Phyllobacterium zundukense: one gene and its partners. The protein of the gene in region 2 interacts with the protein of the main gene of each other region in a pairwise test. Links are inferred from orthologs where the notes say so. Each region holds a gene or a part of one and is shown on either strand. Other genes may lie near its edges. The genes, in order: dnaE, N8E88_RS14485 and dnaQ.

Region 1 (5,098 bases), 2.9 Mb from region 2 along the record:
GCAACAATGCTGTCGAGACCGGATACACGTTCGGCAGGATCAAATCTCGAGTCGAAGCTCTGCCGGATGATACGGATTCAAACGAAAACCGGTGAATATGGGACAAAGACTCTCCCAATCTGGAACAAGAATAGCCGAATCTGGAACGAAATTTTCCACCCGGAATTGCAATTCAGTTGTTGCTGGTTGAGGTTTGCCTCTCAGGCCATCTCGACTTCCACAATTCCCGGTATGGCTTTCATCGCACTTGCGACCTGCGGACCGACACGATAGCGGTTCGGCAGTTCGATCTCCACTTCGGTTGCGCCATTTTCCTTGATCAGGATCAGGCTCACTACCTGGCCGTCGTTTTGCGGTATCAGATAGGGAGTAACGGCGCTCAATGGTTCGCTGGAACGCATATAAAGGCGCAAGGCCTTCTGCATGCGGGTCGCCTCGTCTTCGAGCGATTGAGCCGTCTGGATGCGCAGACTAATGCCCTCCGGCCGATCTTCGGCGCCAACAGTGACCACCACGGAACGACCTGGTTCTAGCAGATCGCGGTACTGCGCAAGAGCTTCGGAAAAGAGCACCGCCTCGAATTGTCCTGAAGAATCAGAGAATTGGATGATTCCCATTTTGTTGCCGGTCTTGGTCTTGCGCTCCTGCTTGGCCGTAATTGTCCCGGCAAGACGCCCTGCATTGGCGCCGCGCTTGACCGCCGCCGAAAACTCCGACCAGGTCTGGACGCGCATCTTTTCCAGCACTGCCCGGTACTCGTCGAGCGGATGCGCCGAGAGATAGAACCCCGCCGCTTCAAATTCCCGCCGCAACTTCTCCGCCGAAAGCCAAGGTGCAGCCGCGGGGAGTTGGATGGTTTGGGCACTTGCGGCCATTCCCCCGAATATATCCGCCTGACCACTAACGCTGTCTTCCTGCGTGCGTTGTGCATGACCGATAATCCGGTCGAGCCCGGCGATCAGGGCGGGCCGTTCACGCCCGAAACAGTCGAAAGCTCCAGCATTTATAAGGCTTTCGAAGACGCGGCGGTTGACGACACGCGGGTCGATCCGCTCGCAGAAATCCTCGAGGCTGGCATAGGTCGTCGCACCGCGTTTCTCGACAATATGATCGACAGCCGCTTCGCCAACACCCTTGATAGCCGCCAGCGAATAGAAGATTCGGTTTTCGCCAACCTCGAACAAACGGTAAGACGTATTGACCGATGGCGTGACGACTTCGATGCCGAGCCGCACAGCTTCCCGGCGGAAATCGTTGAGCTTGTCCGTGTTTGACATGTCGTATGTCATTGATGCGGCAAGGAATTCTACTGGATAGTGGGCCTTCATGTAGGCCGTCTGGAACGACACGATCGCATAGGCCGCGGCGTGGGATTTGTTGAATCCGTAGTCCGCAAACTTGGCGAGCAGGTCGAAGATGAAGTTGGCTTGCGGCTTGGTCACTCCACGCTCGACGGCTCCATCAACGAATCGGACCCGCTGCATGTCCATCTCGGCGCGGATCTTCTTGCCCATGGCACGCCGAAGAAGATCGGCTTCTCCCAGCGTATAACCCGACATTTCCTGCGCGATCTGCATCACCTGTTCCTGATAGATGATGACGCCTTGTGTTTCCTTGACGAGATGATCGATTTTCGGATGTATCGACGCCATCTCTTCATCGCCGTTCTTGCGCGCATTGTAGGTCGGGATGTTCTCCATCGGGCCCGGCCGATAGAGCGCGACGAGCGCGATGATATCCTCGATCCGGTCCGGCCGCATGCCGATCAGCGCCTTGCGCATACCGGTGCTTTCCACCTGGAACACGCCGACAGTCTCACCGCGGGATAGCATCTCGTAAGTGGGCTTGTCGTCGAAGGGCAGATCCGAAAGATCCACCGTGACGCCGCGCCGCTTGAGGAGATTGACGGCGCTCTGCAGCACCGTCAGCGTTTTCAGACCAAGAAAATCGAATTTGACCAGCCCGGCCTCTTCAACCATTTTCATGTTGAACTGCGTAACCGGCATATCTGAACGCGGATCACGATACATCGGCACAAGTTCCGACAAAGGCCGATCACCGATGACGATACCCGCCGCATGGGTCGAAGCATGGCGATAAAGCCCCTCAAGCTTCAATGATATGTCGAGCAATCTCTCGACGACTGGCTCTTTGTCGCGCTCTTCGCGCAGGCGCGGCTCGTCTTCGATTGCCTTGGACAGCGTCACAGGATTTGCCGGGTTTGCCGGCACCATTTTGGTCAAGCGGTCGACCTGACCATACGGCATTTCCAATACACGTCCGACGTCGCGCAATACGGCGCGAGCCTGGAGCGTACCGAAGGTTATGATCTGAGCTACCTGATCACGGCCATATTTACCCTGAACATAGCGAATAACCTCATCGCGCCGCTCCTGGCAGAAGTCGATATCAAAGTCCGGCATCGAGACGCGATCCGGGTTAAGAAAGCGCTCAAAGAGCAAAGAGAACCGAAGAGGATCGACGTCTGTGATCGTCAGGGCATAGGCGACGAGCGAACCCGCGCCTGATCCACGTCCGGGGCCGACCGGGATATCATGAGCTTTCGCCCATTTGATAAAGTCGCCAACGATAAGAAAGTAACCCGGATATTTCATCCGGGTGATGATAGAAATCTCGTATTCCAGCCGCTCCGAATATTGCTCGGCTGTATGGCCACCGGCTAGCCCCAAGGTCTGGATCCGCTGCGCAAGACCTTCCCGCGCCTGACGCGCCAGTTCATCGGCCTCGGCCTGCAATGCCGCTTCCGGGTCGTCGCTCTCGCCCGTAAAGCGCGGCAAAATCGGCGCACGGTTCTTGGGATAGTAGGAACAGCGTAGTGCGATCTCGACAGTGTTCTCAACCGCCTCAGGCAGATCGGCAAATAACTCCACCATCTCGTCTTCGCTCTTGAGATAGTGATCCGGTGTCAACCTGCGGCGATCGTCAATCGACAGAAGAGAGCCGGAGGCTATCGCCAAAAGTGCGTCGTGCGCTTCATAATCAGCACTTTTGGAAAAAAACACGTCGTTCGTCGCGACGAGCGGCAGTTCCAGTTCGTAGGCAAGTTCGACTTGCGCTGCTTCCAACGCGCGATCGTAACCGCGATGACGCTGGAGTTCGACATAGACTCGATCACCGAACAGCGATTTCAAATAGTTCAGCCGCTGCCGCGCACGATCAATCCGATCGTCCTTGATCGACTTGGCGATCGGGCCTTCGGGACCGCCGGACAACGCGATGATACCGTCCGCACGACCTTTCAGCCATGCCGAAGTGATATGCACGGGATCGCCCGCTGGGGTTTCCAGGTACGCACGGCTGACGAGACGCACGAGATTTGCATAACCTGCCTCGGTGGCCGCAAGGAGGACGAGCGGCGCCAGTCCTAGCGCTTCGCGCCTGTTGGCGCTGCGGCTTTCCTCTGCCTGGTCGTGAAAGGCGATATCAAGCTGACAGCCAATAATGGGTTGCAGACCTGCCTTCGAGCCCTTCTGGGCAAACTCAAGCGCCCCAAAAAGATTGTTCGTATCGGTAATCGCGATCGCCGGCGCCTTGTTGGCAACGGCAAGATCAATGACTTTTGGAACCTGCAGGGCGCCTTCAAGCAAGGAATACGCAGAATGGACTCTAAGGTGCACGAAGCGCAGCGCCTGTTTGCTCGCGGCGCTTAGACTGCTGTTTATCTGACCATCTGCCAATTATTCTGTCTCCGAAAACCTGAACGGAGAAGTTGATTCACCGCGCCGGTATAGTCCGACATGCGCGATGAAGTGTCCACCTGATTTGAGGATTTCGCCTGCTTCAGCAGTGGACAGAAATGGGATCGCAGGATCTCCAATCTCAGCGATCCCTGATCTATCAGATTGCGCTGACCCACATTGCAAACGTCGCTATGAACAGGCTGACTGTAACGAATGACATAACATCCTGGAAAAGTTCGCTCATCGGTAAAACCCTTCTTCGTTGTCTGTATGTATGTCTTTTGTTCTTTTTTTGTTCCAAAGTCAAGCACACCAAATCGCCTATTAGCGCTATGGTTTTCGAAATATTAATGGAAGGTAAAAGCGTCGCGCGATCAGAGGTTGGTGATTTTGCCGTCCTTGAGCGTCACCCGCCTGTCCATGCGGCGTGCCAACTCAAAATTATGTGTGGCTATCATGGCTGACAGTCCCGACTGTCTAACAAGTGCTTCAAGTGCTTCGAACACATAAGAAGATGTCACCGGATCAAGATTGCCTGTCGGTTCGTCAGCGAGGAGCACCAAGGGTGCGTTCGCCACAGCACGGGCAATAGCCACGCGCTGCTGCTCGCCGCCGGAGAGTTCGCTGGGGCGGTGTGAGGCACGCGCGCCAACCTTCATATAATCGAGTAGCTGCTGGGCCCGCTCGGACGCCACAGCCGGCTTCATTCCACGAATCAACTGCGGCATCATAACGTTTTCGAGTGCCGTAAATTCGGGCAGAAGGTGATGGAACTGATAGACGAAGCCGATATCGTTGCGACGGATTGCGGTGCGTTCTTCATCGGAAAGCGAACCACAGGACCTGCCATCGAGAATGACATCGCCGCTGTCTGGCCGCTCCAGCAATCCAGCTGTATGAAGCAACGTCGATTTGCCGGCCCCGGAAGGCGCGACAAGCGCCACCATCTCGCCTTTGCCAAGCGAAAAGCTGGCGTCGTTGAGAATGACCAACTCACGGCCAATCTCATCATAACGGCGGCCGACATTCATCAGCTGCAAAATTGGCCCTGCCACCATGTTATTCGTACCTCAAGGCTTCAACGGGATCGAGCTTGGCTGCGCGCCATGCCGGAAACAGCGTTGCCAGAAATGACAGGACCAATGCCATCAGAATGACCGAGAAGGTCTCGTTGAAATCCATTTTGGCGGGCAAGGTGCTCAAGAAATAGAGTTCAGGATTGAACAGCGTGGTTCCGGAAATCCAGGAAAAGAATTCTCTGATTCGTTCGACGTTGAGACATACAACGACACCAAGAACCACACCTGCAATCGTTCCGGTCACACCGATCGCAGCACCCGTCATAAGAAAGATGCGCAAGATCGAATTTCGCGTCGCCCCCATGGTCCGAAGGATGG
Region 2 (3,972 bases):
CGAGGCCTTGCGTATAGACGGAACGGTAGTCGAACGCCCTGATCGAATCCGGCAAGGCTGCAAAATCGAAGCCGCTGGCGGAGGCAAGAATCGGCATGTCGTCCTGCATACCGAGATATATGGTCTTGTCCGGGGCAGGTAACAGTGCTGTTGCGTCTTGCAGACTGAATAGCGCACTGCCCGTGTCGCCACCCATAACCAGCACTTGGCCCTGACCAGTGAGCAGGATGCGAGCGTTGGCGTTGGCAAGTGCAGTGGCCACCACATCGTCGTTGCGCTTTTCCGAATGACGATTGATCCTGTTTCCGGCAAAGCCGACGAAATGGCTTGGCTCCATATCCGGAGCATCGAAGAGGTGAAAAGGCATGGATGGAACTCCGCGAAGCCTCCAGCGTGGGAAGGCAGGTACATTGAGCAATTAGATAGCCTTCAGTATCGCGTTCGCAAAGGCCTTTGCTTCTTTTTCCTCATAAGGCTCGCGCTTCCCAAAGCCCCAGACTGGTCCGGGCCAAGCAGGATCGCCGCTGTTGCGCGCAATGACATGCAGATGCAGCTGCCGGACAATATTCCCGATGGCGGCTGTGTTGATTTTTTCGCAGTTGACCACGGTTTTCAGCGCCTGTGCGGCGATTCCTGCCTCGAAGGTGAGCATCGTCTGATCGAGCGGTGTCATTTCATGGATCTCGCAGATATTCGGGCGCTGTGGAACCAGGATCAGCCATGGCCAGCGGCGGTCATTCATCAGGCGCAGGTCGCAGAGACCCAGTCTCGCAATGGAAAATGTGTCTGCTGCAAGCTTGCTATCGAGTTCGAACATCATGATTTGCGACAAATAGCAGTTTTTTCGGCTGTACGCTTGCTTTTTGCGTGCGAATTGCCGATATGAGCCTCGGGAGGTTGGTGGTGGACGAGCCACTCGCCAACCGGGTCAGGTCCGGAAGGAAGCAGCCCCAACGAGCCAGGCACGGGTCGCCGTGCCAGCCTCCCACCCTTTCTTCTTTGTCACCTTGCCTGTGTCAAAGCCGTTATCGGCATTGACGCTGTGGTGTATGGCGGTCCAAACTTGCGCGACGCGAGTAGACCAAAGCAGGAGCGGAATGAACACCATGGCAGACAGCGCCTATCGCGTGCTCGCCCGCAAATATCGCCCGCAGAATTTTGACGATCTGATCGGCCAGGAGCCGATGGTCCGTACATTGACCAATGCGTTCGAGACCGGCCGCATTGCGCAGGCATGGATGCTGACGGGCGTCCGTGGGGTCGGCAAGACGACGACTGCACGTATCCTCGCACGCGCGCTCAATTATAAGACAACTGACATCGACAAGCCGACGATCGATCTTTCGGTGCCGGGCGAACATTGCCAGGCGATCATGGAAGGCCGCCATGTCGACGTGATCGAGATGGATGCCGCTTCCCACACGGGTATCGACGACATCCGCGAGATTATCGAGCAGGTGCGGTATCGCCCCGTTTCGGCGCGCTACAAGGTCTACATCATCGACGAAGTGCACATGCTCTCCAATCAGGCCTTCAACGGGCTGTTGAAGACTCTCGAAGAACCGCCGCCCCATGTAAAATTCATCTTTGCCACCACGGAAATCCGCAAGGTTCCGATTACTGTTTTGTCTCGCTGCCAGCGCTTTGACCTGCGCCGCATCGACACAAGTCTCCTGATCGGGCATTTGAAGAAGATTGCAGACCTCGAAGCAATCACCGTCGACGATGCATCGCTCAGCATGATTGCCCGGGCGGGCGAAGGGTCGGTGCGCGATTCGCTCTCGATCTTCGATCAGGCCATTGCCCATGGTGCGGGCACCGTCGATGCCGGGGCCGTTCGTTCAATGCTCGGCCTCGCGGATCGGGCTCGCATTATCGACTTGTTTGAGATGCTGATGCGCGGCGACGTTGCATCTGCCTTGCGTGAATTCCGTGCGCAATATGATGTAGGTGCAGACCCGAGCGTTGTGCTGACCGATCTTGCCGATTTCAATCATCTGGTGACGCGTATCCGTTTCACACCCGACGTGGCCGATGACATTTCCCTCTCGGAAGATGAACGGACGCGTGGCAAGGATTTTTCCGAGAAGCTGTCCATCCGGGTTCTGTCGCGGACCTGGCAGATGCTGCTTAAAGGCATAACCGAAGTCGACAATTCCAGCCGCCCTGTGCAGGCAGCGGAAATGCTGTTGATCCGGCTTGCCCATGCTGCCGACCTGCCGACGCTGGACGAGGCGTTGAAATCGCTGGAGGAGGGTGGACCGCTTACCGCTCAGGCTCCGCGCAGTGATGGCCCGCGTCCCGGAAATGGCGGTGGAGCCGTGGCACGTTCTATCGACGCGATCGCTTCGGCGCGCGGTGCGATCAACTCCAATGGTGGTGCCACCATGCGTCTGGTCGAACCTGCTGCAAGGTCCGAGCCGATCGCTCCGCCGGCAATCGAACAGGCGGCGCCCACGGTGCCGGTCAACAGTATCGAGGATGTCATCGCGCTGGCGGAAAAGCAGCGGGACATGCAATTCAAGATCATGGTCAAGAATTGTGTGCGGCTCGTCACGATCAAGCCGGGAAGGTTAGAAATCAACCTGACCGACAACGCGCCCAAAACGCTTTTGACCGACCTCTCTCAGAGGCTGAGTGATTGGACCGGTATTCGCTGGATGGTTTCGCTTTCGCGCGAGCAGGGCAATGCGACGATCAACGAGACCGAAACTGCGAAACGCGACTCACTTTTGAGCGATGCCAGGTCAGATCCGGATGTTGCGGCTATCCTGTCGAGATTTCCAGGCGCGAAGATTATAAATGTACGCATCGCGGCGCCAGCCGGACAAGCGGACAACGAAATCATCGAGGGTGCGGCTACCAGTGGTGATACACTGGCACCCATCGAAGAAGACGATTGAACAACAGGAGTTTTCCATGCGTGACATTATGGGCATGATGAAACAGGCCAAAGAAATGCAGGCCAAGATGGCGGCCATGCAGGAAGAGATTTCTGCACTTGAAGCGGAAGGCCAAGCAGGGGGCGGCCTTGTGACTGTAAAACTCTCGGGCAAAGGCGCGCTGACCGCTCTCACCATTGATCCGTCGCTGTTCAAGGAAGACGATATCGAGGTTATCGAGGACCTGATCATCGCGGCGCACAACGAAGCCAAGATGAAGGTCGAGGCGATTATGGCCGAGAAGACGCAGGCGCTGACCGCAGGCCTGCCAATCCCGCCCGGATTCAAGCTGCCCTTCTAGCGCGAGCGGCAACCACAAGTTTATTGGAAAAGATGCCGGTATCGGCTATATTGACCTTGGAGTGGGGAACGAGCTTTCGCCCGTCCCCCTTTCCTCTTATATGAATTGAACCCGGATTGTCAGTGACCAGCTGCTCCGGGTTCTTTTCATAATGAGGGCAACACTAAACGGAAATCTCCGCATAGTTTACCTCCACATTCGATGGCAAGGCCTGTTGCCGCAGTCGGGTGGCCTATTCTCCCGATGCATCGGCTGGCACGATGCTGCTGCTTCACCTTCGAACCATTGGCGCAAGTGCACCCTATCCCGATCATGGACGTATTGAAGGTTGGCAGCAACGCATACAGGGTTGTGGTTTTCGCCGGCCTGTTCGCTACAGTTGTTGCGCGTAGTGATTCCCTAAAGCGCTAAATTGCTCTAAACCCACGCTATGTCGAAACGAATCGCCGGTCCTGAAATTGAGCGTCTGATCCAGCTCCTGGCCAAAGTGCCAGGGCTCGGGCCGCGTTCGGCGCGCCGGGCTGCGCTGCATCTCATCAAGAAGAAGGAAGCGCTGCTGATACCACTTGGTTCTGCCATGCAGGATGCCGCTGAAAAGGTGCGTATCTGCTCGACGTGTGGCAACGTCGATACATCTGATCCGTGCATGATCTGCACTGACCCGCGCCGCGAACGCGCAACACTGATCGTTGTCGAAGACGTTTCCGATCTCTGGGCGCTGGAGCGTGC
Region 3 (4,033 bases), 680 kb from region 2 along the record:
TCGCCAGGTTTGGACTTGTCGTCGGCATCGGCAGTGCGAGTATAGGGATTGAACGGTGGGCGTTCACTGCCTGTGCGGCGACCGAGGACCTTCCGCAGCTGCAGGAAAATCACCACTGCCGCCACGAAAAAGAAAATCGTTCCAAAGTCCAGATATTCCATGTCGCCTGCCATTCGTCCTAAATGTTCGTTTACGGCTTTCAATCTTCCGTCGAAATACCAAAAATATATAGATTGCCAACAGCAATCATACAAATACTCTTCACGCCATCCTATATAGGCATGAAATTGACACCGGCTATGGATAATATCCGGATATGTCCTTTGAAAGGTAAATTAGTTTGCGATCTCTTGTGCCCCTTTTCGTTCTGGCTTTGCCATTTCTTGAAATCGCCGGTTTCATTGTAGTCGGCAGCGAGATCGGTGTTTTGGCAACGCTTGGTCTGATAATCCTGTCGATTTTTGTCGGCGTGTTCCTTCTGCGCTTTCAAGGCCTTGGCCTCATCCAGAAAATCCGTGAGGAAACCGCCGCTGGCCGCACACCAAAACGCGAACTGGTTCATGGTGTCATGCTGGTTTTCGCGGCGTTCCTGCTGATCATACCTGGATTCATCACCGACATCATAGGCCTGCTGCTTTTCATCCCCGCTGTTCGGGACTTTGGCTGGCGCTGCATCAGTGACCGTGTGGTCGTCGTCAACTCCGGCGAACGCCCTCGTCGCCGTCCCGATACATCGCGCATCAAGGACCGGGTGATCGAACTCGATCCTGAAGACTACTCGAGCAAGCCCGATCCGGACTCACCGTGGAACCCGAAACCATAGGGATTCGGCGTGTCATTGAACTATGAGACTAGTGCGAGAGCCTTGCCTCGTTGAGGCACACATGCTAGCGACCCCTGCATTCATTCGATAACCGTGCAAAGCGGACGTAACAGAAGAAGGTTTCCAGACAATGGCTCAAAAGCCTGATGAAAAGGCCGAGAACGGCAACGAAGCGACAACTGGCAACGGTTCCGCTCAGCAGCAGACGCTGAATATACTGGCGCAGTATGTAAAGGACCTTTCCTTTGAAAGCCCCGGCGCTCCCTTGTCGCTGCGTCCGCGCGAAAATGCTCCCGGTATCAGCATCAATGTCAACGTCAACGCCAATCCGATCGCCGAAACCGACTTCGATGTCGTGCTCACGCTGTCGGCAAAGGCGAGCGAAGGCAAAGATGTCCTTTTCAATGCCGAACTCGTCTATGGTGGTGTTTTCAGGCTTGTCGGTTTCCCGCAGGAACATCTCTTGCCGCTGCTGTTCATCGAATGCCCGCGCCTGCTGTTCCCGTTCGCCCGCCAGATCATTGCAGAAGCCACACGTAATGGCGGCTTCCCCCCGCTGATGATCGACCCGATCGATTTCGCGCAAATGTTCCAGCAGCGCATGGCCGAAGAACAGGCCAAGGCGCAAGTCAGCTGAGCCAGACTATTTAAAGTTGAGAAAAACCCAGGTCTCGCCCGGGTTTTTTCACTCAAGCAGCGGAAGCTATGCGTTCGTTCCAGATGGCCTTGTCGCCAATCTTGTCGACCAGTTGCGCGTGGGCCATTTTCTCAGCCTCGGTTAAACGAGGCTGAAGCGGTATTGGCCGGCGGGAAATGATAATTGTTCCCGAGATATCACCTGACCGCTGGTTGTTTCCTTGTTCGGCAATCGTGAGGCCAAGTGCGGCCTGCTTGCCACCGATCAGCTCTATGTAGACTTCGGCGAGAAGCTGCGAATCCAGCAGAGCGCCATGCATCGTGCGGTGGCTGTTATCAATGCCATAGCGCCGGCAAAGAGCGTCGAGCGAATTCGGCCCCATCGGATGTTTTCGCCGCGCCAGCGCCAATGTATCCACGACGCGGTCATTGTGAATCGGCGGATGACCCAGCCGGTTGAGCTCCGCGTTGATGAAGCCCATATCGAAGGTTGCATTGTGGGCAATCAATTTCGCCCCGTCGATGAAATCCAGGAAGTCATGCAGTATCCCGGCGAAAAGCGGCTTATCGGCCAGCTTGTCATTGCTGATACCGTGCACGGCCAGCGCATCAGGATGGATGATCTTGCCTTCGGGATTGATGTAGACGTGGAACGTCCGTCCTGTCGGGAACCGGTTGATCAGCTCAACGCCGCCGATCTCTATGACACGGTCATCAAGCCGGTCAAGACCGGTCGTTTCTGTATCGAATATGATTTCGCGCATGTAATCACCCCTTTGCCCAAGTTCCACGAATCGGCCAATGTGGGCAAGTGGGGACTGAAATGTTATCCCCTCTATACTGTCAGCAGACTGATAATCCTGCGAATTTCACCTCGCGTGACGTCGAAATTATGGCGCGTGTCGATGATGAAATCGGCTCGGGCGCGCTTTTCCGCATCCGGCGTCTGGCGTGCCAAAATGGCGTTCAGCTTGTCTGGCGTCATGCCGGGACGTTCGAGAACGCGCTTTCGTTGCACTTCTTCAGGCGCGGTAACGACGAGTATCTTGTCAACCCGGTCTTCAGCCCCTGTTTCGAAGAGCAGAGGAATATCGACGACAATCAGTTTCGCACCGCTGGCGCGCGCGGCATCTCGAAATCTGTTCTCCTCGGCCCGAACAAGCGGATGGACAATCGCCTCGAGCTTTTCCAGCGCCTCCGGATTTCCCATAACCGCGGCGGAGAGTTTCGTACGATCCACCTTGCCTCCTTCGGTCGTTCCAGGGAATGCCGCCTCGATCAATGGAGCGGCGGCCCCGGAATAAAGCCGATGCACAGCCTCGTCTGCCGAATAAACCGATATGCCTTCGTCAATGAACATCTGAGCAGATGTTGACTTGCCCATGCCGATGGAACCCGTCAGGCCAAGCACGATCATATGGACGTCCCGCTATGGTTTGATCTGTCCATATCGGCGAGAATGAGTGCACGCAGTTCCGGTGTTACTTCCGGTGTGGCACCAAACCAATGTCTGAAACCGGGAACAGCCTGGTGCAACAGCATGCCAAGTCCGTCCACCGTTCTCAGTCCATGTGCGCGTGCTGTCTTCAGCAGCGGTGTTTCCAGCGGAACATAGACAATGTCTGTCAGCAGGGCATTTGAATTTGCAAACGACAGATCGATGCTCAGATCGTCCTTGCCTTCCATACCCAGTGAAGTCGTGTTGACAACGAATGTGGCGTCTTGCAGCAATTCAGGAATTGCCTGCCATCCATGCGCGCTTGTGCCGTACCCGAAGCGGTCCGCAAGTGCCTGCGCTCGATCCACCGTGCGATTGACTATGCGGATGTCGTTAAATCCTCGCTGCTTCAGTGCATAAACGACTGCACGACTGGCACCGCCGGCGCCGAGAACCAGCGCCTTATCGCCATTGTCCCAGCCTGCGCCAAGTGCATCCAGATTGGCGAGGAAACCGTAGGCATCGGTGTTACCACCCCACAACTCCCCATCCTCAAACCATAGCGTGTTGACGGCGCCTATATCTTCAGCGGCACTGTCGCGTTTTTTGCACAAGGCAAATGCCATCTCCTTGTGCGGTATCGTTACGTTACCGCCGGTATAACCATTGTTCTGCAGGCTTCGGACAAAATCAGCAAAGCCTTCCGGCGCAATCTCAATGGCCTGGTAGGAGCCTTCCACGCCATACTTTTTCAGCCAATAGCCGTGGATCAATGGCGAACGCGAGTGGCGAATGGGGAATCCCGTAACAAACGCCTTTGGATGATCAGCCATCTATCGCGCCCTCACGGCGTAACTCGGCGAGCAATGGTAAAAGCGGTAAACCCACTATGGTGAAATAGTCGCCATCAACCTTTTCGAATAACTGAACGCCTTCGCCCTCGAACTGATAAACGCCAACACTTTGCAAAGCGATAGGTCCAACGCGCGACAGGTATCTACCAATGAAACCCGGATCGAGATCGCGCAAAGTCATGCGTGCGACCGACACGTGGCGCCACAATGTCTGGCCATCCTTGGCGAGAACGACCGCGCTGTTGAGATGATGCGTTTTCCCAGACAGTTTCAGTAATTGCC

Evidence for each region.
Region 1: the proteins of N8E88_RS14485 (region 2) and dnaE interact in binary tests that used the Escherichia coli proteins (3 or more experiments, as listed by UniProt). The link is inferred for Phyllobacterium zundukense from one-to-one orthologs.
Region 3: the proteins of N8E88_RS14485 (region 2) and dnaQ interact in binary tests that used the Escherichia coli proteins (3 or more experiments, as listed by UniProt). The link is inferred for Phyllobacterium zundukense from one-to-one orthologs.

The regions. Positions count from the first base shown.
Region 1 is NZ_CP104973.1:3,328,065-3,333,162, forward strand. What follows is about bases 1-4,061. They hold dnaE (DNA polymerase III subunit alpha), read right to left. Parts: upstream 3,684-4,061; coding sequence 201-3,683; downstream 1-200. Other genes in these bases: N8E88_RS28680 (DNA polymerase IV), read left to right, coding at 1-95. Also shown: N8E88_RS28690 (ABC transporter ATP-binding protein), read right to left, coding at 4,076-4,759; N8E88_RS28695 (lipoprotein-releasing ABC transporter permease subunit), read right to left, coding at 4,761-5,098. UniProt on the Escherichia coli protein: DNA polymerase III is a complex, multichain enzyme responsible for most of the replicative synthesis in bacteria. This DNA polymerase also exhibits 3' to 5' exonuclease activity. The alpha chain is the DNA polymerase catalytic subunit.
Region 2 is NZ_CP104973.1:431,416-435,387, reverse strand. What follows is about bases 566-3,500. They hold N8E88_RS14485 (DNA polymerase III subunit gamma/tau), read left to right. Parts: upstream 566-1,097; coding sequence 1,098-2,903; downstream 2,904-3,500. Other genes in these bases: N8E88_RS14480 (YbaB/EbfC family nucleoid-associated protein), read left to right, coding at 2,920-3,243; N8E88_RS14495 (HIT domain-containing protein), read right to left, coding at 566-823. Outside these bases: nudC (NAD(+) diphosphatase), read right to left, coding at 1-367; more of N8E88_RS14495, read right to left, coding at 419-565; recombination mediator RecR, read left to right, coding at 3,674-3,972. UniProt on the Escherichia coli protein: Part of the beta sliding clamp loading complex, which hydrolyzes ATP to load the beta clamp onto primed DNA to form the DNA replication pre-initiation complex.
Region 3 is NZ_CP104973.1:1,108,873-1,112,905, forward strand. Bases 369-3,364 are described here. They hold dnaQ (DNA polymerase III subunit epsilon), read right to left. Parts: upstream 2,224-3,364; coding sequence 1,513-2,223; downstream 369-1,512. Other genes in these bases: N8E88_RS17770 (FxsA family protein), read left to right, coding at 369-823; secB (protein-export chaperone SecB), read left to right, coding at 954-1,460; coaE (dephospho-CoA kinase), read right to left, coding at 2,295-2,876; N8E88_RS17790 (shikimate dehydrogenase), read right to left, coding at 2,873-3,364. In the rest of the region: N8E88_RS17765 (Tim44/TimA family putative adaptor protein), read right to left, coding at 1-161; more of N8E88_RS17770, read left to right, coding at 341-368; more of N8E88_RS17790, read right to left, coding at 3,365-3,730; N8E88_RS17795 (Maf-like protein), read right to left, coding at 3,723-4,033. UniProt on the Escherichia coli protein: DNA polymerase III is a complex, multichain enzyme responsible for most of the replicative synthesis in bacteria. The epsilon subunit contain the editing function and is a proofreading 3'-5' exonuclease.